DNA from 4 places in the Hydrogenophaga sp. T66 genome. Region 3 is predicted to be linked to each of the others. Evidence: predicted binding sites of a transcription regulator. Region 3 holds the regulator's gene; each other region holds the start of a gene.
What was found. Region 3 encodes sigma-54, which starts transcription at its own class of promoters, with help from an activator protein. Its sites were predicted from a motif close to TGGCANGNAANCTGCTTT; they were not measured.
Positions count from the first base shown of each region.

Region 1: the regulator sigma-54 is predicted to act here: its motif matches at 3,915-3,932, upstream of glnA (type I glutamate--ammonia ligase).
Region 2: the regulator sigma-54 is predicted to act here: its motif matches at 3,971-3,988, upstream of glnK (P-II family nitrogen regulator).
Region 4: the regulator sigma-54 is predicted to act here: its motif matches at 4,641-4,658, upstream of AC2D80_RS14585 (pilin).

Region 1 is NZ_JBXVVX010000001.1:910,324-918,010, forward strand. It holds gene AC2D80_RS04255 (pseudouridine synthase) at 1-220, shown strand, start outside; gene AC2D80_RS04260 (DUF2726 domain-containing protein) at 273-1,010, opposite strand; gene AC2D80_RS04265 (alpha/beta fold hydrolase) at 1,148-1,951, opposite strand; gene AC2D80_RS04270 (EI24 domain-containing protein) at 2,008-2,904, shown strand; gene AC2D80_RS04275 (competence/damage-inducible protein A) at 2,910-3,731, shown strand; gene glnA (type I glutamate--ammonia ligase) at 3,983-5,398, shown strand; gene AC2D80_RS04285 (hypothetical protein) at 5,559-6,065, shown strand; gene glnL (nitrogen regulation protein NR(II)) at 6,062-7,123, shown strand; gene ntrC (nitrogen regulation protein NR(I)) at 7,173-7,687, shown strand, end outside.
Region 2 is NZ_JBXVVX010000003.1:95,775-103,461, forward strand. It holds gene glcF (glycolate oxidase subunit GlcF) at 1-399, opposite strand, end outside; gene glcE (glycolate oxidase subunit GlcE) at 417-1,544, opposite strand; gene AC2D80_RS12820 (hypothetical protein) at 1,633-1,881, opposite strand; gene AC2D80_RS12825 (ammonium transporter) at 2,047-3,492, opposite strand; gene glnK (P-II family nitrogen regulator) at 3,524-3,862, opposite strand; partial or broken gene AC2D80_RS12835 (YifB family Mg chelatase-like AAA ATPase) at 4,147-5,040, shown strand; gene AC2D80_RS12840 (phytanoyl-CoA dioxygenase family protein) at 5,411-6,253, shown strand; gene AC2D80_RS12845 (MarR family winged helix-turn-helix transcriptional regulator) at 6,250-6,801, shown strand; gene AC2D80_RS12850 (thioesterase family protein) at 6,857-7,276, shown strand.
Region 3 is NZ_JBXVVX010000004.1:29,808-37,494, reverse strand. It holds gene AC2D80_RS13910 (LysE/ArgO family amino acid transporter) at 1-54, opposite strand, end outside; gene AC2D80_RS13905 (HTH-type transcriptional regulator ArgP) at 183-1,103, shown strand; gene argS (arginine--tRNA ligase) at 1,115-2,788, shown strand; gene AC2D80_RS13895 (SPOR domain-containing protein) at 2,803-3,462, shown strand; gene AC2D80_RS13890 (thiol:disulfide interchange protein DsbA/DsbL) at 3,526-4,155, shown strand; gene lptA (lipopolysaccharide transport periplasmic protein LptA) at 4,259-4,918, shown strand; gene lptB (LPS export ABC transporter ATP-binding protein) at 4,915-5,709, shown strand; gene AC2D80_RS13875 (RNA polymerase factor sigma-54) at 5,813-7,378, shown strand; gene AC2D80_RS13870 (THUMP domain-containing class I SAM-dependent RNA methyltransferase) at 7,426-7,687, shown strand, end outside.
Region 4 is NZ_JBXVVX010000005.1:37,358-45,044, forward strand. It holds gene AC2D80_RS14565 (CHASE2 domain-containing serine/threonine-protein kinase) at 1-2,115, shown strand, start outside; gene AC2D80_RS14570 (Stp1/IreP family PP2C-type Ser/Thr phosphatase) at 2,127-2,912, shown strand; gene AC2D80_RS14575 (FHA domain-containing protein) at 2,961-3,596, shown strand; gene AC2D80_RS14580 (MBL fold metallo-hydrolase) at 3,739-4,524, shown strand; gene AC2D80_RS14585 (pilin) at 4,702-5,133, shown strand; gene AC2D80_RS14590 (PglL family O-oligosaccharyltransferase) at 5,242-6,918, shown strand; gene AC2D80_RS14595 (pilus assembly protein) at 7,043-7,687, shown strand, end outside.

The DNA of each region.
Region 1 (7,687 bases), on a different contig from region 3:
GCGGGCGGCGGGCGCCGAATTGCCCGCCCCCACGCACCTGCGACTCACGCTGACCGAGGGCAAATACCACCAGGTCAAGCGCATGGTGGCCGCGGCCGGCAACCGGGTGGAGGCGCTTCACCGCAGTGCCATCGGTGATGTGGTGCTGCCCGCCGATCTGCCGGTTGGCGCCTGGCGGTGGTTGTCGGCGGATGAGGTGGCGTCGCTTCGGCGGCGCTGAAGGTGCGTCCGGACCGGAGTCAGGTCGGGCGTCAGGGCGGCGTGGCCGCCCTTTACAGCAGGTCGCCGCGGCGGCTGTCCAGCGGCATCAGGAACGAGTTGTTGTCGTGCCACTGCGACGGCAGGTCACTGGCGCGGGTCTCGCCCTGGGTGCTCGCGGGCCAGTTCGACAGGGGGCTGAAGTCGCTGTTGGGGCCGCGCGTGTTGCGCTGGCGGGTCAGGGCGCTGCGCAGGTTGGCCTGGGCGGCCACGATGGCGCGCTCTTCCAGTTCGCGCTCGCGCATCGACTGGCTCAGCGCCGACTCGCCCAGGAACTCGGCGCGGATTTCGGCCACCGTGGGCAGGCTGTTGGAGCGAACCACCCAGTACGGCAGGCCGCATTGGCTCAGCAGCGAGTGTTTCAACGTCCGGGTGCTGCGCGGGATGCCCGCTTTGCCGGGCACGTCCAGACACCCGATCACGCGACCGTCGGCCTTGCAAATCGTGAACGTGCAGTACACGCCGGCGAGCAGCTTGTACCAGTCAGCGCCTTGTTCCTGGTCTCGCGGCAGGGTGAAGCGCGTGACCGGCAGCTTGATCATGACGTGGTGGTCATAGAACGCGCGGGCCAGCCAGTGCCAGACGCGGGCTTCCTCGCTGTTGGCCAGCGGACGGGGGGTCAGCGGCCAGTGTTTCGGGATGCGGCGCCGCTGCCGGGCCTGGCGGGCCTGCCACCAGGCGTGCGCGCCGGCGCCCAGTGCGATCAGCACCGGAGCGATCAGGGCGAGCAGCCAGGGGGATTGCCAGTTCATGGGTGGATTCGGCAGCGTGGGATGTGTCAAAGTGTAGACAAACGCCCTCGCGCCCGCGTCCCCACCTCCCCGCCAGAATGAGTTCTTGTGAACTACTTGGGGAATTTTCGCTGCAAATTCGCGTGAAACGCGACGTTTCAGGCCACGTCGGCCAGGAAGTCAGTGATCGCTCGCGTCACGGCATCCGGCTGGTCGCGGTGCGGGCTGTGGCCGCAGGCGGGCAGTTCGAGTGTGCGGGCGTGCGGGGCGGCGCGTTCGATGCGGCGCAGTTGTTCGAGCGTGCCGTACTCATCGTCCAGCCCTTGCACCAGCAGCAGCGGTGCGCGGATGTCGGCGCACGCCGCTTCGATGTTGAAGCCGCGGAAGGCGTCGCTCAACCACACGTCGTTCCACTGCCAGAAGGCGCCGTCCACATCGTCGTGGTAACGCGCCAGGCGCTCGCGCAGGCCCTGGGTCCAGGCCTGGCGGGCCTGTTCGATGGACGCCACGGACTCCGGCTCCACGAACACGTGGGGCGCCATGGCCACGCAGGCGCTCACCGGATGGCGCGCGGCGTGGAGCAGGGCGATGGTGGCGCCGTCCGAATGGCCAATCAGCACCGGCCGTTCCACCGCGAGCGCCGCCAGCAAGGCCGGCAACACGTCCCAGGCTTCGCGGTGCATATAGTCAGGTTCGTGGCGGCCCACGTGCCAGAAGCCGTCCACGCGTGGCGGGCCGCGCACGTCGCTGACCGGGTCGGACCGGCCATAACCGCGGCGGGAATAGACCCAGCCAGCCCGGCCGGTGGCGGCGCACAGCTCCGCCGGCCAGTGGCGGGATCGTGCGGTCCACAGGGCCACGCTGCCCAGCCCTTCGTGGAGAAACACCAGCGGTGCGCGCTCGGCGGGGCCGTCGATGCGCGCCACTTCCAGTGACACGCCATGAATGGAAATGCGGTCCATGCGGGGCATGCTACGTCGCCCGGCAACGCGCGCGTGTCGCGTTGTATTCTCGGCCGATGCGTTTGATGTTTGATGCCTTCTGGCGCGCGGTGGGCTATTGCCTGCACCCGCGCGTGATCGGCCTGTCGTTCCTCCCGGTGATCCTGATGGCGGTGGTTTCCTTCGCCCTCGGCTACTTTTTCTGGGACGCGGCGGTGGCGGGCGTGGCGGCCTGGTTTGAAGCCTTTGAGCTGGTGCAGGCCTTCCTGGGCTGGCTTGAACGCCTCGGCATGGGCTCCTTGCGCACCGTGTTCGCACCGCTGGTGGTGCTGGTGCTGGCCACGCCGGCCATCGTGTTGTTGTGTCTGCTGCTGGTGGCGGTATTCATGACGCCAGCGATGGTGGAGCTCGTGGCCCAGCGCCGGTTTGCCGCGCTGCAGCGGCGCGAAGGCGGCTCGCTGGTGGCCAGCGTCTTCTGGTCGCTCGGCTCCACGTTCGTGGCGCTGGTGGTGTTGGTCGTGTCGCTGCCGCTGTGGCTGATCCCGCCGCTGGTGCTGATCCTGCCGCCCCTGATCTGGGGCTGGCTGACCTACCGCGTGTTCGCCTACGACGCATTGGCCAGCCACGCCAGCGCCGATGAGCGTCGGCAGCTGCTGCGCGAGCACCGCGGCGCCCTGCTCGCCATGGGCGTGCTCAGCGGTTATCTCGGCGCCGCGCCCAGCCTGCTGTGGGCGTCGGGCGCGATGTTCGTCGCGCTGGCGCCGCTGCTGGTGCCCGTGGCGATCTGGATCTACACGCTGGTGTTTGCCTTCGCGTCCTTGTGGTTTGCCCACTACTGCCTGGCCGCGCTGGACGCCCAGCGGCGGGCGGCGGTTTCGCCGGCCGAGTCCCCTGCGCCGGCGCTGGATCTGCCGCCGGCCGAAGCGACCGCGTCGTCCGCGGCGCCACCCACCCCGACCCTGCCCCCGCCCTGAAAGTCATGACCGCTCCCGCTTTCGGCCTCATCGTCATCGGCGACGAAATCCTCTCCGGCAAGCGCCAGGACAAGCACCTGCCGCGCGTGATCGAGCTGCTCAAGGCCCGCGGCCTGTCGCTGGCCTGGGCGCGCGTGGTCGGGGACGACCGGCAGCGCATCACCGCAGCGTTGGCCGACGCCCTGGCCGGGACCGACATCGTGTTCTCCTGTGGCGGCATCGGCGCCACCCCGGACGACCACACGCGCCAGTGCGCCGCAGCGGCCCTGGGGCAGGATCTCGCGCTGCACCCGGGCGCCCGCGCCCTCATCGAAGAGCGCATGCGCGATGTGGCGGCCGAGCAGGGCGTGGCCTTTGAGCCCGACCGGCCCGACAACGTGCACCGCCTCAACATGGGTGTTTTTCCCGCCGGCGCCCGACTCATCCCCAACCCCTACAACAAGATCCCTGGCTTCAGCTGCGACGGTCCGAATGGCGCCACGGTGCACTTCGTGCCCGGTTTCCCGGTGATGGCCTGGCCGATGATCGAGTGGGCACTGGATACGCTCTACCCCCACCTGCACCGCCAGAACGCCGGCCGCGAGCGTTCTGTGATCGTTCAGGGCGCCATGGAGGCATCGCTCACGCCGCTGATGGAGCGCATCGAGGCGACCCACCCGGTCAAGGTCTTCAGCCTGCCGAGCGTGGACCATCCCACCTGGGGCCGCCACATCGAACTGGGCGTGAAGGGCGCTGTCGATCCGGTCGAGACGGCTTTTGCCGCCCTGTTGGAGGGCTTGCGGGCCCATGGAGCGACACTGGGCCCCGAAATGGTGCGAGATCAGTGAGCTGTTGCGGTGCAAATGCACCAAAATAATGCGTCATCGCGGATATGTGATCCCCGCGGCGGCGCGGCGGGGGCGATTGTGGCGACCGAAGGCGCCCCAAAACGGACGGTCACGCCCTGGGTCGGTGGGGTGGGTGATAATCGATCGGCTGTGCCCGAAGGGTCCGGCCCGCCGCCCCGGTCGTGGCACGGAAGCTGCTAAACCCCCGGCGTCCGTTTTTCCGATTCCAACCCCCCGTACAGGAGCATTTGATGGCCAAGACCGTCGCAGACGTGTTGCAAATGGTGAAGGACAACGACGTCAAGTTCGTCGACTTCCGCTTCACCGACACCCGTGGCAAAGAACAGCACGTCACCGTGCCGATCTCCGCCTTTGGCGAAGACAAGTTCACCTCCGGCCACGCCTTCGACGGTTCGTCCATCGCCGGCTGGAAGGGCATCGAAGCCTCGGACATGCAACTCATGCCCGACCCGAACACGGCGCGCATCGACCCGTTCTTCGAAGAGACCACCCTGTTCCTGCAGTGCGACGTGGTCGAGCCCAGCGACGGCAAGGCCTACGACCGCGACCCGCGTTCGATCGCCAAGCGCGCCGAGGCCTACCTGAAGGCTTCTGGCCTGGGCGATACCGCCTACTTCGGACCGGAACCCGAGTTCTTCATTTTTGATGGCGTGCGCTGGAGCAACGAACCCGGCAACGTCATGTTCGCCATCGACGAGTACGAAGCCCCGTGGAACAGCGGCAAGCAGCTCGAAGGCGGCAACCGCGGCCACCGTCCGACCACCAAAGGCGGCTACTTCCCCGTGCCCCCGGTCGACAGCACGCAGGACATGCGCGCCGAGATGGTGCTGATCCTCGAATCGCTGGGCATCCCGGTCGAGGTGTTCCACCACGAAGTGGCCGGCGCCGGCCAGAACGAAATCGGCACCAAGTTCTCGACCCTGGTCGAGCGCGCCGACTGGACGCAGGTCCTGAAGTACGTGGTCTGGAACGTGGCCAACGCCTACGGCAAGACCGCGACCTTCATGCCCAAGCCTTACGCGGGTGACAACGGCTCCGGCATGCACGTCCACCAGTCGATCTGGAAAGACGGCAAAAACCTGTTCGCCGGTGACGGCTACGCCGGCCTGAGCGATTTCGCCCTGTACTACATCGGCGGCATCATCAAGCACGCCCGCGCGCTCAACGCCATCACCAACCCCGGCACCAACAGCTACAAGCGCCTGGTGCCCGGCTTCGAAGCCCCGGTGAAGCTGGCCTACAGCTCGCGCAACCGCTCGGCCTCGATCCGCATCCCGTACGTGGCCAACCCGAAGGGCCGCCGCATCGAAGCGCGCTTCCCGGATCCTTCCGCCAACCCGTACCTGTGCTTCTCGGCCCTGATGATGGCCGGCCTGGACGGCGTGGAGAACAAGATCCACCCGGGCGAAGCCGCCACGAAGGACCTGTACCACCTGCCGCCGGAAGAGGACAAGCTGGTGCCGACCGTGTGCCACAGCCTCGACCAAGCGCTGGAGTACCTGGACAAGGACCGCGCGTTCCTGACCAAGGGTGGCGTGTTCACCGATTCCATGCTGGATGCCTACATCGAGCTGAAGATGGGCGAAGTCACCCGCTTCCGCATGGCGCCGCACCCGGTCGAGTACGACATGTACTACTCGCTCTGATCGCTTCGGCGCTCAGACCCGGAGCAACTCCGGAAAAGGACGGCCTCGGCCGTCCTTTTTTTTGGCCAGGGGCGAGCCCGTCGGCGCCACGCGCCGGTGGGCACTTTGCGCCCCGGCTTGGGTCATACTGCCACCTTGTCCATTTGCCACCGGAGACACCGTGCTGCCCCTGTCGATTCCCCTGATCGCCGCCGGCCTGCTGGCCGCTGCCGCGCCAGCGCAGGCCCAGGAACGCATCTACCGCTGCGGCAACGAATACACCAACAACGCGCAGGTCGCCAAGGCCAAAGGCTGCACCGTGATGGATGGCGGCAACATCACCATCATCGAGGGCACGCGGCCGTCCGGTGCCGCCGCGCCCCGGCCCGCGCCCGCCGCGGGCTCGCCGCCGCCCGCCACGCCGCGCAACGACAGCGCGGCCCAGCGCGCCCGCGACAGCGATGCGCGGGCCATTCTCGAGGCCGAACTGCGCAAGGCGCAGCAGCGGCTGGACGACGCGAAAAAGGCCTACGCCAACGGCCAGCCCGAGAAGGAGGGCATCGAGGGCCGCAATCACCAGCGCTACCTCGACCGTGTGGCCGAACTCAAGGCCGCGGTCGGCCGCGCCGAGGCCGACGTGGCCGGCCTGCAGCGCGAGCTCGGCCGGCTCGGCCCGGCGCCCCAATGAGCGCCGCGCACGGGCGATTCCACTCGCTCGACCTGCTGGCCACGCTGGTGGCCGTGGTGGACCTGCAGGGGCGTGTGCAGTTTGCCAATGCGGCGCTCGAAGATGCGCTGGGCATGTCCCGGCGCAGCATCACCGGCGCGCGCATGCAGGACTGCTTCACCGACCCGCTGCTGCTGGACAACGCCCTCACCGGCGCACGCGGCAACGAATTTGCCGCGCTGCGCTACGACGCGCACCTGCGGCGCCTCAACCACGACCCGCTGCCGGTGCACGTGGTGGTGGCGCAGACCGACAACCCGCAGGAAGTGGTCGTGGAACTGCTGCCGCTGGAGCAGCAAACCCGGCAGGAGCGCGAAGAGCGGTTGCTCGACCAGGCGCAGGCCAACAAGGAACTGATCCGCAACCTCGCCCACGAGATCAAGAACCCGCTGGGTGGCATCCGCGGCGCGGCGCAGCTGCTGCAGATGGAGCTCGATTCGCGCGAGCTCATCGAGTACACGCAGGTCATCATCCACGAAGCCGACCGTTTGCAGTCGCTGGTGGACCGGCTGCTCGCCCCGCACCGCCGGCCGCATGTCGTCGGCGATGTGAACATCCATGAGGTCTGCGAGCGTGTGCGCGCGCTGATCCTGGCCGAGTTTCCGCGCGGCTTGCGGGTGGTGCGCGACTATGACACCTCGATCCCCGAGTTTCGCGGAGACCGCGAGCAGCTCATTCAGGCGGTGCTCAACATCGCCCACAACGCGGCGCAGGCGCTGGCCGAGCGCATCGCCGCGGGCGATGCACAGATCGTCTTTCGCACCCGCGTGGGCCGGCAGGTCACCTTCGGCAAACAGCGCTATCGGCTGGCACTGGAATTGCATGTGATCGACAACGGGCCCGGCGTGCCGGACTCGATCAAGGACCGCATCTTTTTCCCGCTGGTGTCGGGGCGTGAAGGTGGTTCGGGACTGGGACTGACCCTGGCCCAGACCTTCGTGCAACAGCACCATGGCCTGATCGAGTGTGAGAGCGTGCCGGGGATGACGGACTTCAAGATCCTGATTCCGCTGCCCTGAGTTCACCCACCGACACGAGCGACGCGCCACACGAAGGGACGACCGATACATGAAGCCGATCTGGATAGTGGACGACGATCAATCCATCCGCTTCGTGCTGGAGAAGGCGCTGTTGCGCGAGAACCTGCCCACCCGCAGCTTCACCAACCCGCAGGACGTGCTCAAGGCGCTCGACGACGCCGGCGACCCCGAGGGGCCGCAGATTCTGGTCAGCGACATCCGCATGCCGGGTGGCTCCGGGCTCGATCTGCTCGAGCGGGTCAAGCAGCGCTTCCCCGGTCTGCCGGTCATCATCATGACCGCCTTCTCCGACCTCGACAGCGCGGTCAGCGCCTTCCAGGGCGGCGCCTTCGAATACCTGCCCAAGCCCTTTGACCTGCCCAAGGCAGTGGAGCTGATTCGCCGCGCGGTGGAGGAAAGCCAGCGTGAGGAAGTGGCCGAGGAGCGCTTGAGCGCCGCGCCGGAGATGCTCGGCCAGGCGCCGGCCATGCAGGATGTGTTCCGCGCGATCGGCCGCCTGAGCCAGAGCCAGGTGACGGTGCTGATCACCGGCGAGTCGGGCTC
Region 2 (7,687 bases), on a different contig from region 3:
CTTCATGGCCGAGCCGAACAGCGGCGAGGGCAGGCCTTCCTTGAGCAGCCAGCGCAGCGCCTTCTCGCCGGCCGGTCGCTCGACCTTCTCGTCCACGATGGCGCGGCCGATGTCCACCAGGTGGCCATAGTCCACGCCGCTGGGACAAGTGGTCTCGCAGTTGCGGCAGGTCAGGCAGCGGTCGAGGTGCTGCTGGGTCTTGCGGGTCGGCTCGGCCCCTTCGAGCACCTGCTTGATGAGGTAGATGCGTCCGCGCGGGCCGTCGAGTTCGTCGCCGAGCAGCTGGTAGGTCGGGCAGGTGGCGGTGCAGAAGCCGCAATGCACGCACTTGCGCAGGATGGCTTCGGCCGCGCGGCCGTCGGCGCGGGCAGCGAATTCGGGAGACAGGTGGGTTTGCATGGTCGGGCGGGATGGCGTCAGCGCGCGGCGCCGCCGGCGAACAGGCCGTCGGGGTCGAAGGCGGCGCACAGGCGCCGGGTGATGGCGGCCAGCGCGGGCGCCACGGGTTCGGTGCGCACCACGCCGGCGGCGCCACTGGCCGGGGCGCGGAACAGCTGGGCGTGACCGCCCGCGGCGCGCGCGGCGGCCCGGATCGCGTCCCCGGCGGGGTTGGGCGCCCACAGCCAGCGCTGCGCGCCCTGCCACTCCACCAGCACCGGGCCGGGCAGGTCGAGCACCGGCGCGGTCTGCGGCACGGACACGCGCCACAGGCCGTGGTCGGGCGAGGGGGCGGTGAAGAACGGCAGCGCCTGCTCGCGGCAGGCGGCCCAGTCGGCGCGGGCGGTGGCGTCGTCCACGCGCTCGCCGCCGGCCTCGCGGCTCAGGCGGGCCACGGCCGCGTCCACCGCGGCCACCGCGCCGCGCAGGCGCACGAACAGCCGCTCGGGAGCGCCCGGTGCGGTGTCATCCCGCACCCAGCAGGACGCGTTCAGCGGCAGCGGCTGACCGCCCCAGCGGTGCAGCTGCTCCAGCGCGTCGTGCTGGGCCAGCCGGAACCCCAGCGTGGCCTCGGCCGGCGCCACCGGCAGCACCTTCAGGCTCACCTCGGCAATCAGACCCAGCTGACCCCAGGTGCCGGCCAGCGCGCGGCTCACGTCGTAGCCCGCCACGTTTTTCATCACCTGTCCGCCGAAGGTGAGCAACTCGCCGCGGCCGTTGATCAGGCGCACCCCCAGCACGTAGTCGCGCACCCCGCCCGCCGCGGCGCGCGCCGGACCGGCCAGCCCGGCCGCCACCATGCCGCCGACCGTGGCGCCCGCGCCGAAATGCGGCGGCTCAAAGGGCAGGCACTGCCCGTGCTCGGCCAGCGCCGCCTCCAGCTCGGCCAGTGGCGTGCCGGCGCGGGCGGTGATGACCAGTTCGGTCGGCTCGTGGCTCACGATGCCGGCGTAGCCGCGGGTGGACAGCGGCGTGCCCACCGGCGCGGCCGGTGCGCAAAAAGCCTTGGTGCCGCCGCCGGCGATGGCCAGCGGCGTGCGGTCGGCGGCGGCCGCGCGCACGCGGTCGACCAGCTCGCCGGGGTGGTCCGGGGGGGTATGCGACATGCCCGCGATGGTAGCGGCGCCCCCCGGCCCGCCGGCTTGAATTTCTTTCACGGCGGGCTTGAGGCGCCCCGCCCCGTGGGGGCGCCCCTCAGCGCGCGTAGCCCAGACAGGCGCCGGCGTTGGGGCGCCCGCGGCATTCGCGGCGCAGGCGGCGGTCGCGCTCGGCCTCGGTCTCGGCGGACCCGCCGGGCATGACCTTGACCCGGGCGACCCGTGGCGGTTGGGCGGGGGTGGCCTCAGCGCCGGCGGAGGCGCTGGCAGCCCAGGCGGACGTGGCCGCGGTGGTGAAGGCAAGGAGGATGGCCGCGACGGCGGCGCAGCAAGGGTGGCAAGGCATGGCGGGGCTCCCGGGCCCCGGCGTGGGGCGGCCCACAGCCTAGGCGCTGGCTCCACCGCATACCCCGGCGCCCCAAACAACAACACCCGCGGGCCGGGGCCACGCGGGTGTTGTTGACCGGGAACCGGTGGGTGCGGCGCGCGGGGCGCCGCACCGGGTCCGGGATCAGCGGTTGTAGGCGGTTTCGCCGTGCGAGCTGATGTCCAGGCCTTCGCGCTCGGCTTCTTCCGTGACACGCAGACCGACGATCATGTCCACGATCTTGTAGCAGATGAAAGCCACGACCGCCGACCACACCATCGTGATCACCACGCCCTCGGCCTGCACGATCAGCTGGCCGCCGATGGAGTAACCGTCGCCCTTGACGCCGCCCAGCGAGGCGGCGGAGAACACGCCGGTCAGCAGGGCACCGACGATGCCGCCGACGCCGTGCACACCGAACACGTCGAGCGAGTCGTCCGCGCCCAGCATCTTCTTCAGGCCGGTCACGCCCCACAGGCACAGGAAGCCGGAGATCAGACCGATGATGATCGCGCCCATCGGGCCGACGGTGCCGCAGGCCGGGGTGATCGCCACCAGGCCGGCCACGGCGCCGGAGGCCGCACCCAGCATGGACGCCTTGCCTTTGCTCAGGGCTTCACCGATGCACCAGGCCAGCACGGCGGCGGCGGTGGCCACCAGCGTGTTGATGAAGGCGAGCGTGGTGCCGCCGTTGGCTTCCAGGTTGGAGCCGGCGTTGAAGCCGAACCAGCCCACCCACAGCAGCGAGGCGCCAACCATGGTCAGGGTCAGGCTGTGCGGGGCCATGGCTTCCTTGCCGTAGCCGATGCGCTTGCCGATCAGGTACGCGCCCACCAGGCCGGCCATGGCCGCGTTGATGTGCACCACGGTGCCGCCGGCGAAGTCCAGCGCGCCTTTGCCGAACAGGTAACCACCGGCGCCCCACACCATGTGGGCGATCGGCAGGTAGCTGAAGGTGAACCACAGGGCGCAGAACAGCAGCACGGCGCTGAACTTGATGCGCTCGGCGAAGGAGCCGACGATCAGGGCGCAGGTGATGCCCGCAAAGGTGGCCTGGAAGGCAATGAAGATGTACTCGGGGATCATCACACCGGGCGTGAAGGTCGCGGCCAGCGACTCGGGCGTGACGCCGAGCAGGAAGGCTTTGGACAGGTTGCCGATGATCAGGCCCTCGCCGCCGAAGGCCAGCGAGTAGCCGTAGATGGCCCACAGCACCGAGATCAGCGAGAACACCACCATCACCTGCATCAGCACGGACAGCATGTTCTTGCTGCGCACCAGGCCGCCGTAGAACAGGGCCAGGCCGGGCACGACCATCATGATGACCAGCACGGTGGAGATCATCATCCAGGTGACGTCGCCCTTGTCGACGGTTTCTTTGGGGGCTGCGGGTGCGGCTTCGGCAGGTGCCTCGGCGGCCGCGGCAGGGGCGGCAGCGGCCGGCGCTTCAGCGGCGGGGGCCGCAGCGGGGGCGGCGGGAGCGGCCGCCGCCGGGGCGTCAGCCGCCGGTGCGGGCGTCTGCGCCACGGCGCTCAGGCCGGCGAATGCCAGGCCCGCGCCCAGCAACAGCGATGCGATGAGTTTTTTCATGACCGTGATCTTTCGGTGATGGGGGCGGGGATCAGAGCGCTTCCTTGCCGGTCTCGCCGGTGCGGATGCGAACCACCTGTTCGAGGGAGGTGACGAAAATCTTGCCGTCGCCGATCTTTCCGGTGCGTGCAGCACCTTCGATGGCTTCGATGACGCGATCGACCAGCTCGTCGGCCACGGCCGCTTCGATCTTCACCTTGGGCAGGAAGTCGACCACGTACTCCGCGCCGCGGTACAGCTCGGTGTGGCCTTTCTGGCGACCGAAGCCCTTGACTTCGGTGACGGTGATGCCTTGCACGCCCATGCCGGAGAGCGCTTCGCGCACCTCGTCCAGCTTGAACGGCTTGATGATGGCGGAAACCATTTTCATGCTGTGAGTCCTCTGTGAGTCTGGAGGGGGCCGACCGCGGGGCCGACGCCGGAGGTTGTCGACTGGCCCGCGGGGGCACCACGGACGTGAATCAATCGCTTACAGCCCCAAGCAGGGACCGTGCCAGCGCCAGTACCCCGTGGCGTAAGGCGGACGGCCAACGCCTACGATGCCCCGCGCCCACCGCCTAGGCGGCACCGGCGCACCAACACCGTGCATTCGCGCCGGCCGAGACGCCCCGCTTTGGGGCCGCGGACGGCGCACCACCTCGGGGAATCGCTGTCATGGGACTGTCTTTGGTGCACAGCCGCGCCCTGCTGGGCCTCGACGCGCGGCCGGTGGTCGTGGAAACCCACCTCGCCAACGGCCTGCCGAGCTTCACGCTCGTCGGCCTCGCCGACACCGAGGTGAAAGAGGCGCGCGAGCGGGTGCGCTCGGCGATCGCCACCGCCGGGCTGGATTTCCCGGCCAACCAGCGCATCACCGTCAACCTGGCGCCGGCGGATCTGCCCAAGGACTCGGGCCGTTTCGACCTGCCGATCGCGCTGGGCATCCTGGCCGCCGCCGGGCATCTCGACGCCAACTGCCTCGCCGGCTGGGAGTTCGCCGGCGAACTGTCGCTCGGCGGCGCGCTGCGGCCGGTGCGGGGCGCGCTGGCCATGGGGCTGGCGCAGCGCCACGGCGGCGCCCGCCTGGTGCTGCCGCCCGGCAGCGCCGAGGAGGCCGCGCTCGTGCCGGACGTGGCGGTGTACCGCGCGCGCCACCTGCTCGACGTGGTGGCGCGCTTCCGGCCCGGGGCCGACGCCGGGCCCCCGCCTGAGGACGAGGGCTGGGCGCGCCTGAACACCGCCCCGGCCCCCCCCGGCGGGGACGACGGCCTGGACCTCGCCGACGTGAAAGGCCAGGCCACGGCCCGGCGGGCGCTGGAAATCGCCGCCGCCGGCGGCCACAGCCTGCTGCTGGTCGGTCCGCCCGGCACGGGCAAGTCCCTGCTGGCCCGCCGCCTGGCCGGTCTGCTGCCGCCAATGAGCACCGACGAGGCGCTGGAAGCCGCCGCCATCGCGTCGCTGGCCGGGCGCTTCGACCCGCGGCACTGGGCCCGGCGCCCCACCGCTGCCCCGCACCACAGCGCCAGCGCCGTCTCGCTGGTGGGCGGCGGCTCGCCGCCGCGGCCGGGTGGGCAGCGTCAAATTTCCGCGTGGCGTACTCCAAGGGAACACACCAACTTAGAGCTGCCCGCTTCATAGATGAATTCATCGAGACGTCAAAGTTATAAGCGCCTGACTCGCTCACAACCTTGGCTCCCTACACGGTGGCTTCACGTCTTCGCATGCAGGTGGTGGCCTTGCGAGCCTCCAATGCCCATGCCACGGCCATGCAGAACCTGGGTCGCCAGCTGGCCAAGGCAGCAGACCTCGGCCACGGCCCACAAGTGCGACGTACTCGCTATCACCCAGCCTTCACCGCTCATCGGATCAATGCGCTACTTGTTGCGTTTTATGTGCATCGCTCATAATATGCGTGCGTCACACATTTAAGGAGAGCGCCATGCCAATCCCCCACCGATCCGCCAGCGATGTCGCCGGTCTGCTGGCCGCCTTGCACGAGCATGGCGCCGTCGTCGCTACCGGCCTTCTGGATCGTTCATCGCTTGATGCCATGAACAGGGCACTTGACCCCAGACTGGCCGAGCAATCCACTCAGCGCGAGTTCATGAGTCTTGGCGTAGCTGGCTTTTATGGGAGACACACCCGCCATCTGACTGGCCTGACCGGCTGGTGCGAGCCATTTGTTGAACACGTTTTGTGTCACCCCACGTACATGGCTCTGTGTGATGGCGTTCTCCTCGCGAACGCAGCCACGTACCAGCTCAATCTGGCGCACTTGTTCGACCGCGGTAGCGGCGCGCGCAATCAACTTCTGCACCGCGACGACGACGTCTGGGTTCATTGCCCCAAGGCAGGCCACGACGTGGAAGTTGGCAGCGTGATCGCACTGGTTGACTTCACACGCGACAACGGCGCAACGCGCGTGGTGCCCGGAAGCCATTGTTGGGACCGCACCAGGGTGCCGATGGAGCACGAGGTCGAAGTTGCAGAGATGGCTGCTGGCGATGCCGTGATTTATCTCGGCTCCACCATTCATGGCGGCGGCGCCAACAAAACCGACCACTGGCGACGAGGGCTACATCTGAGCTATGTGGTGGGCTGGCTGCGTCCTGAAGAGAACCATTTCCTCACCACGCCCCCGAGCGTGGCTCGCCGTTACGACCGAAAAGCCCGTGCCATGCTGGGCTACGCAGTCCACAACGCCGAAGACCGCGGCGGTGGATACATAGGGTCAGTGGATCTACAAGACCCCCTCGAATTGATGGAGAAAGGCTTGCTATGAGCAAAAAAACTCACCCTGGGCCAGCACTGGAGAACCTGGTGGGCGCGTTATCACGAGCCGTTCAAGACGCGCTCTACGAAAACTCTTCCTTTCATCAAGACCTAGGCGACTCCGCGGTGGGCGCCATTGTCACTGCTCACTCATATCCGGGCCTGTCCATCGGCAGGTTGGCCGAAATCCTCCACCTGACTCATCCAGGCGCCGTTCGTCTTGTAGAGAAACTGGTGCAGCGCGGGCTGGTGGAGAAAAAAGATGGAAACGACGCCCGAACGGTAGCGCTTCATTTGACCGAGGAAGGCGAGCGCTTGCGCCTCACGATGAATGCTAGGCGACACCAACTCATCGGCCGACTGACATCGGCTCTCGATCCCGGTGAGCAAAAGACCATGGCAGAGCTGATTGCCAAGGTCCTGCAAAGCATGCCTCAGTCAAGAAAGGAGGCCTATGCCATCTGCCGTGAGTGCAGTCTCGAGTCTTGTGCCCCGCATGGCTGCCCCGTCGAAATTGGCTGCGAGCGAGCTATTAGGGCACGCCAGGAGGAACGCTGAGATGCTGACACTTATGCGCTGGATCGGCTCAGCCGCCCATGGATGGATAGATCGCATGCAAGAACGGCAGCGCCGATCACAGGGTCTTGATGCACTCAATCACACGCAGAGCTGGTTCGTCGCGGGGCCCGCTGACGTCGGGATCCTGCATATGCGAACCGACCGGTATCTCGCCCTCGTGGAGTACGCACAAGTGCACTACTACACCAAGCACGGTCTGATCTGGTCGCTGATGCGCTCCCGAACGAGCGTCATTAACACGCAGGTGCAATCCAAACACCTCTACCCAATTCGTTTATGGGATCGGGTTGAGGTGAGGACCACGGTCCGCCTTGGGGAACATCTTTACGCAACGTTTGTTCACGACTTATACGCGCGCGGTCGTTGGTGCGCGCGGGTTGAAGCCCAGGTTGTGTTCCGTCATGCGAGGGTCTCTCTTCCGGCAAAACAAGTGCTGTTGCAGACCGCTCAGTGACCATCAGAGACGCAGGCGCCGAATGTGCTTTGCTACATCTAGGCGACCACAGAAATCAAGTTAGACAAGAAAGCAGTCAGGGGGACAGCGCATGGTCCAAACATGTAAAGCGAGCCGTAACAAGCCGTGGCTCGTGGGCGCAATGATTAGCATCTTTGGGCTGGCAGCCTGCGGGGGTGATCCCGGGGTTGTCATATCTTCTTCAGGGGATTCTTCTGACAACCGGATATGGAGTGCAGCACGGCCAATTGATTTTTCCCAATCAGCGAACGCCACAGACCACGCCTTGGAAGTGGCCTCGACAGGGCATGCGATTGCGCTGTGGCGGGTTACCGGGGACGGCCTTTACGCTGCACTCCGATCTCCCGAAGGAGCGTGGCAAGCACCAGAGAGAATAGGGGGTTTCGACGA
Region 3 (7,687 bases):
CAGCGACAGGCTCAGCACCAGGCCGGCGGTGAAGGTGGGGAAGGTCAGGGTCATGGTGATGCTCGCGGGACAGAGGGCGCCTGGGTTCAGGCCATGGCGGCATGGTGCCCGTCCCACCGGGTGGATTAAAGCGATTTGACAGAAAATGAAGCTCATCAAGGTTTTCTAAACAAGCAGCACCGATGCTCGACGCCCGCCAACTCGAAGCCCTCGCCGCCGTGGTCGAAACCGGCGGGTTCAGTGCCGCCGCGCGGGCGTTGTCGGTCACGGTGGCGGCGGTGTCGCTGCGCATCAAGTCGCTGGAGGAATCGCTCGGCCAGCGGCTGCTGGTGCGGGGCAAGCGCGTCACCGCCACGCCCGCCGGGCAGGCGCTGCTGGGCCACATCAAGCAGGTGCGGGCGATGGAGACCGACCTGCTCGCCGGCCTGGCCGGCGGGCCGGCGCGCGACGGCGCGGCCTGGCAGAGCCTGAGCGTGGCCATCAACGCCGATTCGGTGGCCAGCTGGTTCCTGCCCGGCGTGGCCGCGCTGCTGCAGCGCCACCGGCTGCTGCTGGAGATCGTGATCGACGACCAGGACCACACCCACGACGCCCTCAAGCGCGGCGACGTGATGGGCTGCGTCACCACCCGCGCCGACGCCATGCGCGGCTGCATTGCCGAGCCGCTGGGCGTCATGCGCTACCGCTGTGTGGCCGCGCCGGCCGTGGTGCAGCGCTGCCGCACGCCGGGCGGCGGCGTGTCGCCGCACCGCCTGCTGGCCCACCCGGCCGTCATCTTCAACCGCAAGGACGCCCTGCAGGACGCCTTCCTCCTGCAGCACTTCGGCCTGCAGCAACCCCACTACCCGCGCCACTTCGCGCCCGCGGTCGACGCCTTTGAGACCGCCATCGAACTCGGCCTGGGCTGGGGCATGGTGCCCGAGCAGCACCTCGCGCACCGCCCCGCGCTGCAGGAACTGCTGCCCGGCGCCACCGTCGACGTGGCGCTGTACTGGCAGCACTGGGCGCACGAGCCTCCCTCGGCGCAGCGGCTGACCGCCGCGGTGAAGGCCGCCGCCGCGCGCCAGCTGCGCGCCCCCGACGCGCCCGGGGCCCCCGCCTAAAATCGCGCCCCATGCTCACCATCAAACAAGACCTGCTCGCCGGCCTGGCCGCCGAGCTGGAGTCCCTCAGCCCCGGCGCGGGCGCGCGCGCCGCCTTCGAATCGCCCAAAGTGGCCGCCCACGGCGACTACGCCGTGACCGCCGCCATGGCGCTGGCCAAGCCCCTGAAGGCCAACCCGCGCGCGCTGGCCGAGCAGTTGCGCACCGCGCTGCTGGCCCGCCCGGCCTACCAGCGGTGGGTGCAAGACATCGAGATCGCCGGCCCGGGCTTCATCAACATCCGCCTCCAGCCCGCCGCCAAGCAGCAGGTGGTGCGCGAGGTGCTTGCCGCCGGCGCGGCTTTCGGCCGCCAGCCGGACCACGGCCAGCGCCTCATGGTCGAGTTCGTGTCGGCCAACCCGACCGGACCGCTGCACGTCGGCCACGGCCGGCAGGCCGCGCTGGGCGACGCGATCTGCAACCTCTACGATACGCAGGGCTGGGCGGTGCACCGCGAGTTCTATTACAACGACGCGGGCGTGCAGATCAACACGCTGGCCACCTCCACCCAGCTGCGCGCCCAGGGCAAGAAGCCCGGCGATCCCGGCTGGCCCGAGGCCGCCTACAACGGCGACTACATCGGCGACATCGCCCGCGACTTCCTCGCCCGGAAAACCGTCAAGGCCGACGACCGCGAGTTCACCGCCAGCGGTGACGCCAACGACCTCGACGGCCTGCGGCAGTTTGCCGTGGCCTACCTGCGCCACGAGCAGGACCTCGACCTGCAGGCCTTTGCGGTGAAGTTCGACCACTATTACCTGGAGTCCAGCCTGTACACCAGCGGGCGCGTCGAGGCGGCGGTCAACCGGCTGATCGCCAACGGCAAGACCTACGAGCAGGACGGCGCGCTGTGGCTGCGCAGCACCGACTACGGCGACGACAAGGACCGCGTGATGCGCAAGTCCGACGGCTCGTACACCTACTTCGTGCCCGACGTGGCCTATCACATCGCCAAGTGGGAGCGCGGCTTCACCAAGGTCATCAACATCCAGGGCACCGACCACCACGGCACGATCGCGCGCGTGCGCGCCGGCCTGCAGGCGGCTGACGTCGGCATTCCCGCCGGCTACCCCGACTACGTGTTGCACACCATGGTGCGCGTCGTGCGCAACGGCGAGGAGGTCAAGATCAGCAAGCGCGCCGGCAGCTACGTCACGCTGCGCGACCTGATCGACTGGACCAGCAAGGACGCGGTGCGTTTCTTCCTGCTCAGCCGCAAGCCCGACACCGAATACACCTTCGACGTCGACCTCGCCGTCCAGCAGAACAACGACAACCCGGTCTACTACGTCCAGTACGCCCACGCCCGCATCTGCTCGGTGCTCGACGCCTGGGGCGGCGACGTGGCGGCCCTGGCCCAGGCCGATCTCGCGCCGCTGGACAGCGCCCCGGCCCAGACGCTCATGCTGCTGCTGGCGCGCTACCCGGCCATGCTCACCGACGCCGCGCGCGACTTCGCGCCGCACGACGTGACCTTCTACCTGCGCGAACTGGCGTCGGCCTACCACAGCTACTACGACGCCGAGCGCATCCTGGTGGACGACGACACGGTCAAGCGCGCGCGGCTGGCGCTCGTCGCGGCCACCGCGCAGGTGCTGCACAATGGCCTGGCCGTGCTGGGCGTGAGCGCCCCGCGCAAGATGTGAGACCGTCGCTCGCCATGAAGAAATCCCCCGCTTCGTCGTCCGCCCGCCGCGCCACCGGCGGCACCCTCATTGGCTTCGTCGCCGGCCTGCTCGTGGGCCTGGGTGCCGCGCTGGCCGTGGCGGTGTACGTGACCAAGGTGCCGGTGCCCTTCGTGGACCGCGGGCTGTCGCGCGACGCCGGCGCCGAGCAGCGCGAGGCCGAGCGCAACAAGGGCTGGAATCCCAACGCGTCGGTCGGCGGACCGGCCCCCGCGCCCGCCGCCCCCGGGGCCGCCACGCCACCGGCCGCCCCGCCCGCCACCGACGCCAAGGCCACCGATCCGAAAGCCCCGGCCGCCAAACCCGCCGACCCGCTGGGCGAACTGATGCAGCAGAAAACCGGCCAGGCGCCGGCCGCCGCCACGCCGCCCACCGCCGCGGCCGGCCCCGGCGCCGATCCCTTCACCTACTTCGTGCAGGCCGGCGCTTTCCGCACCGCCGAGGACGCGGAAACCCAGCGCGCCAAGCTGGCGATGATGGGCATCGACGCGCAGGTCAGCGAGCGCGAGCAGAATGGCCGCACCGTCTACCGCGTGCGCGTCGGACCCTTCACGCAGAAAGCCCTGGCCGAACTCACGCAGGAGCAGCTCACCGGCAACGGCATCGAAGCCGCGCTGGTGCGCGTGCAGCGCTGAGCCGGCGGGAACTTTTCCGCGGCGTCCGCGCCCGAACCCAGTCCTTCCCCGGAGAACCGATCCATGCAACGCCGCGCGTTTTCCCTCTCCCTGATGTCTTTCGGCGCCGCCAGCGCCCTGCCGGCCTTCGCCCAGCGCGTCGCGCCCAAAGAAGGCGTCGATTACCTCAAGCTGGCCAAGCCCGCGCCGGTCCAGGCCCCGCCCAGCCAGATCGAGGTGGTCGAGTTCTTCGCCTACTCCTGTGTGCACTGCTTCAATTTCGAACCGCTGTTCGAGGACTGGAAGTCGAAGCAGCCGCCCAACGTCGCCGTGCGCCGCGTGCCGGTGGCCTTTTCGCCGGCGTTTGTGCCGATGCAAAAGCTCTACTACACGCTGGAGGCGATGGACCAGGTCAAGGCGCTGCACGCCAAGGTCTTTTCCGCCATCCACAACGAACGCCTGCCGCTGACCACGCCCGGTCCGATCATCGACTGGGTGGCCAAGCAGGGCGTGGACCGGGCGAAGTTCACCGAGGTGTTCAACGCCCCGGCCACCGCCACCAAGGCCCAGCAGGCCGCGGCCCTGCAGGACGCCTACGCTGTCGAGGGCACGCCGGCGCTGGGCGTGGCCGGTCGCTTCTACATCGCCGGGCAGGGCCCGCGCACGCTGACCATCGCCAGCGCGCTGATCGCCGAAGCCGGCCGCAAGGGCTGATGCGGCGCCGGCGACCGCCGGCGCAGTCAAACCGCGCCCCGAAACAGGGCGCGCGCCGTCGGGACCGCCGTTACAATGAATGCAAGTTTCGTGCCCTGACGCCATGCCTGCATTCGCCATCCCCACCTTCCGTCGCCTTCGGGTCCTCGGCCTGAACGTCTGCCTGACGGTCTGCCTGGGCGGCGCCAGCACCGCCTGGGCCGAGCGCGCGGACCGCGACAAGCCGCTCAACGCCGAGGCCGACAGCCTGCGCTACGACGACGCCCGCCAGACCAGCGTCTTCACCGGCAACGTCGTCATCACCAAGGGCACCATCCGCATCCGCGGCGCGCAGGTGGAAATCCGCCAGGACGCCCAGGGCAACCAGTTCGGCGTGGTCACGGGCAGCCCAGGCACCTTCCGCCAGAAGCGCGACGGCGTGGACGAGCACATCGAAGGCGAGGCCCGCCGCATCGACTACGACAGCCGCGCCGACACGGTGCGCTTCACCGGCGACGCCGTGCTGCGCCGCTACAAGGGCACGCAGCTCAACGACGAAACCAGCGGCGGCGTGATCGTCTACAACAACGCCACCGACACCTTCACCGTGGACGGCGCCGACCCGGCCCGGCCCACCGCCAGCGGCAGCAGCGCCGCCAGCGGCGGCCGTGTGCGCGCGATGCTCACGCCCGTGCCCAAGCCCGGTGCGGCCCCCGCCGCTCCCCCGGTCGCCACGCCGCCCGCCGCCCTGACCCCCAGCCGCCAGATCGAGGGCCGGCCGTGAGCGCGCCTGAGCGCCCCGCGGCCGCCAAGCCCGGCCGGCCGGCGCCCGTGGTGAGCCGGCTGGAGGCCCGCGGCCTGCAAAAGGCCTACGGCAGCCGCAAGGTGGTCAAGGACGTGTCGCTCGCCGTGTTCAAGGGCGAGGTGGTGGGGCTGCTGGGCCCCAACGGCGCGGGCAAGACCACCTCGTTCTACATGCTGGTGGGACTCCTGCGGGCGGATGGGGGCCAGATCCTGCTCGACGGTCAGGCGATCGAACGCTTCCCGATCCACCGCCGCGCGCGGCTCGGCGTGGGCTACCTCCCGCAGGAGGCATCGATCTTCCGCAAGCTCAGCGTCGCCGACAACGTGCGTGCGGTGCTGGAGTTGCAGGAAGACGACCAGGGCCGGCCGCTGTCGGGCGAGGCGATCGCCCGCCGGCTCGACGAACTGCTCAAGGACCTTCACGTCGACCACCTGCGTGACGCGCCGGCCCCGGCGCTGTCCGGCGGCGAGCGCCGCCGGGTGGAGATCGCGCGCGCCCTGGCCACCAACCCCCGATTCATCCTGCTCGACGAGCCCTTCGCCGGCATCGACCCGATCGCGGTCATCGAGATCCAGCGCATCATCGGTTTCCTGAAGTCGCGCGGCATTGGCGTGCTGATCACCGACCACAACGTGCGCGAGACCCTGGGCATCTGCGACCGCGCCTACATCATCAACGACGGTCACGTGCTCACCAGCGGCACGCCGGCGGAGATCGTCGAAAACGCCGACGTGCGCCGGGTCTATCTCGGCGAGCACTTCCGCATGTGATCATGGCCTTCCCCGCGCGCCAGTCCCTTCACGCCGTCGCCCTCCGCGGGCGCGCGTGCTTGCACGGGGCGGCCCGGCGGGGCGGCCCACGGTCGGGCGCGCGATGAAGCAGGGACTGTCGCTGCGTGTCTCGCAGCACCTCGCCCTCACCCCGCAGCTGCAGCAGTCGATCCGGCTGCTCCAACTCTCGACGCTGGAGATGGCGCAGGAAGTCGAGCAGATGCTCGACGACAACCCTTTTCTGGAGCGGGCCGACGACAGCGTCGAGCGCGAGGAGTTCGGCGTCACCCAGACCGACGCCCCCGTCAGTGGCGGTGAGCAGCTCAGCGAGGCCGGCGTGTCGGTCTCCGAGGGCGCCGAGGCGCCCGACACCGACGCGCTGGAAGCCCGGCTCGACGGGGCCGCGCCGGTGGAGGAAAACTGGGACGGCGATGGCACCGTCGACCTCGCGCCCAACGACAGCGAGTGGGGCGGCGATGCGCCGCCGCGCGGCGCGGGTGGCGACGACGACGACACCGCCAGCGCCACCGAGCTGGCCCGCGCCCAACGCTCGCTCACCGATCACCTGCACGAGCAGGCGCGTTGCCTGCGCCTGAACGACCGCGACCGCGCGGCCCTGGTGCTGCTGATCGAATCGCTCAACGAGGACGGTTACCTCGCCGACCCGCTGGACGAACTCGGCGAAGCGCTGCTGCGCCTGGAAGGCCGGCCGCCCGAGCAGGACGCGCTGGACGACGCCCAGCAGCGCCTGCAGCTCGCGTTGTCGCTGCTGCAGCACATGGACCCGCCCGGTGTGGGCGCGCGCAGCCTCGGCGAGTGCCTGCGGCTGCAGATCCTGGAGCTGCGCAACACGCCGGCCGCACGCGCCGCGCTGGCCATCGTGGCGCAACCGCTGGAACTCATCGCCAAGCGCGATGTGCGCCGTCTGGCCCAGGCCTGCGGTGCCGACGACGAGACGGTGCGGGCCGCGCTGGCGCTGATCGCCGGGCTGGAGCCCAAGCCCGGGCGCCGGTTTGTCGATGTGGAGCGCCACATCGTGGTCCCCGATGTGATCGTGGCGCGGGCTGGCCGGGGCTTCAAGGTCATGCTCAACCCCGACGTGATGCCGCGCCTGCGGGTGCACGACGTGTATGCCAACGCGTTGCGCCAGAACCGCGGCGGGCGCGACGGTGGCGAAGGCGGTCACGCCGCCATGCAACAGCGCCTGCAGGAGGCGCGCTGGTTCATCAAGAACATCCAGCAGCGCTTTGACACCATCCTGCGCGTGAGCAGCGCCATCGTCGAGCGGCAGCGCAACTTCTTCATGCACGGCGAGCTGGCCATGCGCCCGCTGGTGCTGCGCGAAATCGCCGACGAGCTGGGCCTGCACGAATCCACCATCAGCCGCGTGACCACCGCCAAATACATGGCCACGCCCTTCGGCACCTACGAGCTGAAGTACTTCTTCGGCTCCTCGCTCGGGACCGAGACCGGTGGCAACGCGTCCAGCACCGCCGTGCGCGCGCTGATCAAGCAGTTCATCGCCGCCGAAGACGCGGCCAAGCCGCTGTCCGACAACCAGCTTTCCGACCTGCTCAAGGAACAGGGCATCGAGTGCGCGCGTCGCACCGTGGCCAAGTACCGCGAGGCGCTGCGGATCGCGCCCGCCAACCTGCGCAAGTCGCTCTGACCGAACCCGCGGCCCGCGCTGTGCGGGCCGTCTACCCACCGACCGCCGTGAACGCCCTGCACTTGTTTCTCCCCTGCGCCGCCGGCGTTGAAGACCTGCTCGCCGATGAGGTGCGCGACATCCTGGGCGCTGAGGGCGTGCAGCGGGTGCGGGGGGGCGTGGCGCTGACCGCCAGCTGGCGCGATGCGATGCGGCTGAACCTGCACAGCCGTCTCGCCGTGCGCGTGCTGGTGCAACTCGCCCACGGCCCGTACCGCAGCGAACGCGACCTGTACGACGCCGCTGCGGCGGTGGCCTGGGAGATCTGGT
Region 4 (7,687 bases), on a different contig from region 3:
CCGGAAGCGCCCTTGCCCCCGGCGGCGCACCGCAGCAGCCTCGGTCCGGCCACCGGCTTCGGCCTGCCGTCGCTGCGGGCGGTGCACCCGCTGCCGGTGCTGGCCGACGGCGCGGCGGCGGTGGGACATGTCAACCACGTGGCCGATCCCGATGGGACCGTGCGCCAGGAAGCGCTGGTGGTCGAGTACGACGGACGCGCCCTGCCGTCGATCGCCCTGGCCGCCGCGGCCCACAGCCTGAACCTGGCGCCCAAGGACATCGTGCTCGACCGCGCCGAGGGCGTTCGCCTGGGCGGCGTCCTGTTGCCCACCGACGAGCGGGCCCGTCTGCTGCCGCAGTTCTACCCGGACCGTGGCGGGCGCCCGGCCTTCGAGGTGGACTCGTTTTATGACGTGATCGCGGGCCGTGTGCCGGTGTCGAAGTACCAGGGCCGGATCGTGCTTGTCGGCCCCACGACCGCGGCCGCGGGCGGAAAAACGGCGTTCGCCACCCCCGCCGGCGCTGCCACACCGCCCGTGCTGGCGACGGCCCACACGCTCAGCAGCCTGCTCAGCGGCCACCATCACGTGCGTCCGGCGTGGAGCGGTCTCGCCCAGGGACTGGCGGTGGTGCTCGTGCTGGGCTACCTGGTGTTCTGCCTGCCTCGCCTGAGCGGGTGGCGCGCCGCCGCGATCAGCGCCGCCGCCGTGGCGGTCTTGATCGGTGGTGATCTGCTGCTGGTGGCCCAGGCGCACTGGTGGGTGGGGGCGGTGCTGCCCGCGGCGCTCCTGCTGATCGGCCACCTCACGTGGGGTATTCGCCGACTGGTGCACAACGAGGTGCGCCGGCGTCGCGCCGACGCCGAGTCGGCGGAGACGAACCGGATGATGGGTCTGGCCCTGCAGGGGCAAGGTCAGCTCGACCTGGCCTTCGACCGTTTGCAGCGCGTGCCGCACAGCCCGGCGCTGATGGACAACCTGCTGCATCTGGCGCGCGACTTCGAGCGCAAGCGTCAGTTCAATAAGGCCGAAGCGGTGTGCCAGCACATGCTGCGGCTGGAGCCCGGTCACGCCGCGGCCGCCGCCGGCCTGCGCCGGGCGCGACAGCTCGCCCAGGCCGTGGTGCTCGGCCCGGGGTCGTCCCACCCGGGCGGCACGCTGATGCTGGGTGCCGCGGAAAAACCCATGCTGGGCCGCTACCAGGTGGAAAAGGAACTGGGCAAAGGCGCCATGGGGGTGGTCTATCAGGGCCGCGATCCCAAGATCGGCCGCACCGTGGCCATCAAGACGCTGGCCTTGTCCGCGGAATTTGAAGGCCAGGAGCTGCAGGACGCCCGCGAGCGCTTCTTCCGCGAAGCAGAAACCGCCGGCCGCCTGCAACACCCCAACATCGTGACCATCTTCGATGCCGGCGAGGACCACGACCTGGCCTACATCGCGATGGAGTTCCTCTCTGGACAGGACCTGACCGCCTTCACCCGCCCAGGCCACCTGCTGCCGGTGGACAAGGTGCTGCGGATTGGCGAGCGTGTGGCCCTGGCGCTGGACCACGCCCACCGCCAGCAGGTCGTCCACCGCGACATCAAGCCGGCCAACGTGATGGTGGATTTCACCACCGACGTGGTCAAGGTCACCGACTTCGGCATCGCGCGCGTGACCGACAGCAGCCGCACCAAGACCGGCATGGTCCTGGGTACCCCCAGTTTCATGTCCCCCGAGCAGCTCGCCGGGCAGCGCGTGGACGGCCGCTCCGACCTGTACTCGCTGGGCGTCACGCTGTACCAGCTGTTGACGGGTCAGCTCCCATTCCGGGCCGATTCGATGGCCGCGCTCATGTTCCAGATCGCCAACGAGCCCGCCGCGGCCGTGACGGTGTTGCGACCCGATCTGCCGGTCGAACTGGCCCGCGTGCTGCAGCGCCTGCTGGCGAAATCCCCCGCCGACCGCCATCCCAGCGGCGAAGCCCTGGCCACCGATCTGCGCCGCATCGCCGAACAGCCGATCGCGGCCTCCGCCCACCGTCCCCGGCCGCAAGATGCGACCTCGTCCGTCCCGCGTCCCGGGCGGGGCGCGCCGTCCGCGCCCCCCGCCGCCACCGCCCCGCTCGGCGCCAGCGAGCCCGACTTCCGGCTATAAACGTGCCGATCATGAATTTCGAGTACTTTTGCATCACAAACCCGGGTCTCGTTCGGGACAACAACGAGGACTCGGTGACGCTGGACACCGACAACCAGATCGCGATCCTGGCCGACGGCATGGGCGGCTACAACGCCGGCGAGGTGGCCAGCGCCATGGCCACCACCTTCATCCGCACCGAACTCGGCCGGTGGATCGCCGAAGGCGGCTTCGAAGCCAGCCCGCGAGAGCTCAAGCGCGCCATGGAAATCTGCATCGACAACGCCAACCGCTCCATCTTCAACGCCGCCAACGCCAACCCCCAGTACGCCGGCATGGGCACCACGCTGGTCATGGGCGTGTTCAGCGAAGGCCGCGCCATGATCGGCCACGTCGGCGACTCGCGCTGCTACCGGCTGCGCCGCGGCGAGTTCGCGCAGATCACCCGCGACCACTCCCTGCTGCAGGAGCAGATCGACGCCGGTCTGATTTCGGCCGAGCAGGCCCAGTACGCCACCCACAAAAACCTGGTCACCCGCGCCCTCGGCGTGGAGGACACGGTGCTGCTGGAAGTGAATGAGTTCCGGGTGGAGGACGACGACCTCTACCTCTTCTGCTCCGACGGCCTGAGCGACATGATGAGCGACGAGCGCATCGCCGCCGTGTTGGTCACCGCCGGCACGCTTGAGGAAAAAGCACGCGCGCTGGTGGATGGTGCCAACGAGTGCGGCGGACGCGACAATATTTCGGTCATACTCGCTCACGCCCGGTCCAAACCCGCACGGCGCGGCCTGTTGTCGCGCATGTTGGGGAAATAATCGCGCGTCGCATCAGACAATAAGACCACAGGATCACAGGAGTCGGCCATGCCGAAAATGATCGTTTCCATCGACGGCGTCGTCATCAAGGAAGTGCAGCTCACCAAAGACCGCACCACGCTCGGCCGCCGGCCGTACAACGACATCGTGATCGACAACCTGGCGGTCAGCGGCGAACACGCGGTCATGCAAATGAGCGGTGGCAGCGTCACCATCGAAGACCTCAACAGCACCAACGGCACCTACGTCAACGGCAAGGCGGTCAAGAAGCAGCAGCTGGCCAACGACGACCTGATCGAGATCGGCAAGTACAAGATCCGCTACGTCGCCGAGGGCAGCGAAACCGTCACCGCCGACCAGTACGAAAAAACCATGGTCATCAACGCCGGCAGCGTGGTCAACCCCGCCGGCGCGTCGGTGGGCAACGCCCTCATCCGGGTCATGTCGGGTTCGGCCGCTGGCCGCGAGCTGCCGCTGGTCAAGGTCGTCACCACCCTCGGCAAGCCGGGCGTCGCCGTGGCCGCCATCACCCGCCGGCCCCATGCGTATGTGATCGCCGTCGTCGAGGGCACCGTCCGTCCCACCGTCAACGGCCAGCCGCTGGGCAGCGACGCCGTCGACCTGCGCGATGGCGACCTGCTGGAACTGGGTGGCACCCAGATGCAGTTCGTGCTGCAGCCCTGAGCCGCTCCTGTCCCCCGCCGCTGCGCCGTCGGCCCCGCCGACCCGTGCGCGGAAAAACTGCGGAAAAAGTCCTATCCGCGCGGCGCCCGAGCCGCTAGGCTTGCTCCGCCATGATTCTTTTCCCTGCTCTCCTCCGCCAGCCATGAGGGTGCGCGTCCTGGGCTGCTCCGGCGCCATCGCCCACGGCTGCCGCACCACCGCCTTCCTGCTGGACGACAACGTGCTGGTCGACGCCGGCACCGGCGTCGGCGACCTCACGCTCGACGAGATGCGCCGCATCGATCACGTCCTGCTCACCCACGCCCACCTCGACCACGTGGCCGCGCTGCCGCTCATGCTCGACAGCGTCGCGTCCGCGCGCCTGGCCGCGGGTCGCCCGCCGATCGCGGTCCACGCCCTGGCCGGCACTATCGACGCCCTGCGCGCCCACCTGTTCAACAACACCATCTGGCCCGACTTCACCGCCATCCCCAGCGCCGGCGCCCCGCTCATGCGCTTTGAGCCGCTGGCCACGGGAGACGTGCTGCGCGTGGCCGGCAAGACCATCGAGGCCCTGCCCGCCGTCCACACCGTGCCCGCCGTGGGCTACGCCGCCCGCGGCGACGGCGACTGCTGGGTGTTCAGCGGCGACACCGGCCGCAACCCCGCTTTCTGGCAACGCATCAACCAGCTGCCCGTCGGCCACCTCGTCATCGAAACCGCCTTCAGCGACCGCGAGCAAGAACTCGCCCAGCGCAGCCTGCATCTCGCCCCGGCCAGCCTCGCCGAAGAACTCGCCCAGCTCGATCCCGCGCGCCGGTTCCCCATCTACGTCACCCACACCAAGCCGGCCGAGACCGAACTCATCGTCGATGAGATCCGCCGCTTCGACACCCGCCCCGGCCACGACATTCGCTGGCTCACCGCCGGCCAGATCTTCGACGTCTGACAATTTTTGTCACCCCTGTCACCCGGGGCTAAAAATTGTCGTCACCCCGCCTTCCGGGCGGCGCCCCCGGCGAGCCCAGCGGGCTCGGTGAACGCGCCAACCCCTCCTAAACTTCTCGGCACGCACCCTGCTGATGGGGCTGCGACCCACCCCCAACCCCTCCTAGGAGTGACCCCCATGAAGCGAATCCAACAAGGTTTCACGCTGATCGAACTGATGATCGTCGTGGCCATCATCGGTATCCTGGCCGCCGTGGCGCTGCCGGCTTATCAGGACTACACCACCCGGGCACGGGTGTCTGAAATCGTGCTGGCTGTCTCGGCCGCGCGCACCTCGCTGGCAGAAACCGCGGCCACCGAGGGTGCGATGCCTCTCGTAGGTAGCTTTGCGCTGGATAACCAGCAATCCCAGTTTGTCCAAGGCGTTGTGTATGCGCGTCAAGACGAATCGACTGGCACTATTACCGCTACGGGTGCAAACGATCCCCGAATTGTCGGTCAAACGCTGAGCATGCGTGGTACCCTGGCAGCGAACGGCCAAGTGAACTGGGATTGTGGTATCCCCGGCGATACGATTAACGTCCGTTTCCGTCCAGCAAGCTGCCGTTAAACGAAGGATAATTAAGAAAAGCCCCTTTCGGGGCTTTTCTTTTTGCATGTGGGTTTGTTGATGAAGGCGTTACCTCTTTGGACCCCTCTCGCATCGGTGCTGCTGGCCATGTCTTGGTTGCTGCCGAATGCTTCTCCACCGTGGCTTGCGTTTCACAAAGATGCGTGGATCTCCGGGGTGCTACTAGTAACTTTTATTGTTTGGTGTGCAAAGAGGAAAGGGGACGGATCGCGCAATGGTTTGGGGATAGATCTTATCGCCGGGGCTTTTATCCTATTGTTCCTGTTGTGTATTTATCAATGGGTTGCCGGGAAAATATACTTCATCGGGCACCTTGTTATTGCATTCTTGTACTTGATAGGTGCTGCCTTGGCGACCGTATTCGGTCGAGAGTGGAGCAGAGACAATCCGGAGCAATTTGGGAGATTTGTATTTCTTGGGCTTGTGATAGCAGCTTTTGGAACGGGCTTCTTTGTTCTTGTGCAATGGATGCAACTTTCTTTGATGGGTGTGTGGATCCAAGAGGTTGCCCCAACTCATCAACCGTATGGCAATTTGAACCAGCCGAACAATGCTGCTACCCTTATGGTGCTTGGGCAGGTTGGCCTTACATGGTTTGCATCGAGAAAAGAACTCAGGCCCAATGTCTGGATCATTGGGGCAGGGTTCTTGACTTTCACAATTTCGGTCACAGGTTCACGAATTGGATATCTTTCGTTCTTGGCCCTGATGTTGATTGTATTGGGTTTGGGATGGCGTAAAGAGGGATTTAAACCATGGTTTACTCGCGTCCTGTCGATAATTATTTTATTTTTCGTTAGTATCTTTCTGCTGAACTTGCCATCGACAGGAGGCGAGGCCCAACAAGTAACAACAAGTCCTGGAGCCTTTGAGCGAGATCTTACGAGCGCTCGGCTGTTCATCTGGCAAGCTTACATCGCTGCATCAATGAACGAGCCTTGGACAGGTTATGGCTTTGCGCAAAGTGTTCTCGCGCAACGTACGGCAGGCGATCTTGGCTTTGACCTCAAGGGGCTCTACACCTGGACGCACAATGTTTTCCTAGATATCGCTGTATGGTATGGAGTGCCGGTGTCCCTCGGCATCTTTGCTTTGATCGTCTGGGCTGCATACAGAGTTGTCATTTGCTGTACTGAAGTTGAAAATAGAATCTATGCTGCGGGCGTATTTGCGATCGGTTTGCACGGATGCGTTGAGTTACCCCTTGCTTTTGCTTATTTTTTGTTGCCTGCTTGTTTGATGATGGGGGCTCTTTCAATACCTGCCGGGATTCCATTTAGGGCAATAAATCTTCGCTTTGCACTTCCATGGGTCTTGGGGCTTGTGGTTGCGCTTGCTCTTGTTATTCACGATTATTTGCGTGTTGAAAGAGCTTTTTATGCATGGCGATTTGAGATTGCGCGGATCGACGCATCGGATTCTTGGGAGGCGCCGAGTGTTTATGCACTGAACCAGTTTGGTGCTGTTCTCTCTGGACTCCGTGGTTCTTCTGACTCCTTATCTCAAGAACAACTCGATGAATTTGAGCGAGGCATCGTACATCTTCCATCTCTTGTCGCGTTTCAGCATCTCGCGGAGATGCGTGCAAGACAAGGCGACGTTCTTGGCGCGCAGCGCGCTGTGGATTTGGCTATCCTTACGGCCAACCCACAGTTGCGAAAACTTGCATTGGCTCGTTGGCGATATCTTTCTTCCATCGATCCTTTGATTTCGAGGATTGAGTGGAAGGTGGCGCCTCGTTTAGAAAAATCTAGGCCCGAGTAGTTCCTATTGGTTTCAAATACATCAACTTTATTGTTTCCTATCAAAGTTCCACCCGGTTCTGCACTTGCGGATAAGGCTGAGTCGATCTGACGCCCGGTGCTAAATTCGTTGGAAAGAAATAGTCATGGTGTCTTTAATTGTCCGCATCCGCCACGCCGCGCCCGCAGCGGGCGTGCATTTTCTGTTGTCCCTGGCGGTGTCCCTGCTGGCGGCGTTGCTGGTCTGGGGCGTCTGGTACCCCTCGCCGTTTGACGAGCTGTCCGGTGGGCGGGAATTGTTCCTGCTTGTGGTGGCGGTGGACGTGGTGTGCGGTCCGTTGCTCACGCTGGTGGTCTTCAACCGCGCGAAGCCGCGCGGCGAGTTGCTGCGTGACCTGGGTCTGATCGGCGTGCTGCAGCTCGCGGCCCTGCTGTACGGCTTGTGGACGGTGCACGAGGCCCGCCCGATGTACCTGGTGCACGAGTTCGACCGTTTTCGCGTGATTGCCGCGCCGGACTACCTGGGGGTGGACGTCCGGTCGGACCTGGACGCACTGCCCCCGGCGTTGCAGCAGCGTCCCTGGCGCGGGCCGATCACGGTCGGGCTGCGGCCGGCCAAGGACATGACCGAGCACGCCGAGATCCTGTTCGAGGCGATTTCTGGCGGCCGTGACTTCGCCCAGCGCCCCAACTTCTACATCCCATACGACCCCGCCTATGCCAGCCAGGCCATGCAGCGGGCGCGTCCGCTGAGCCGGTTCGTGGAGCGGTTCCCGGCCGCGCGGGCGCGG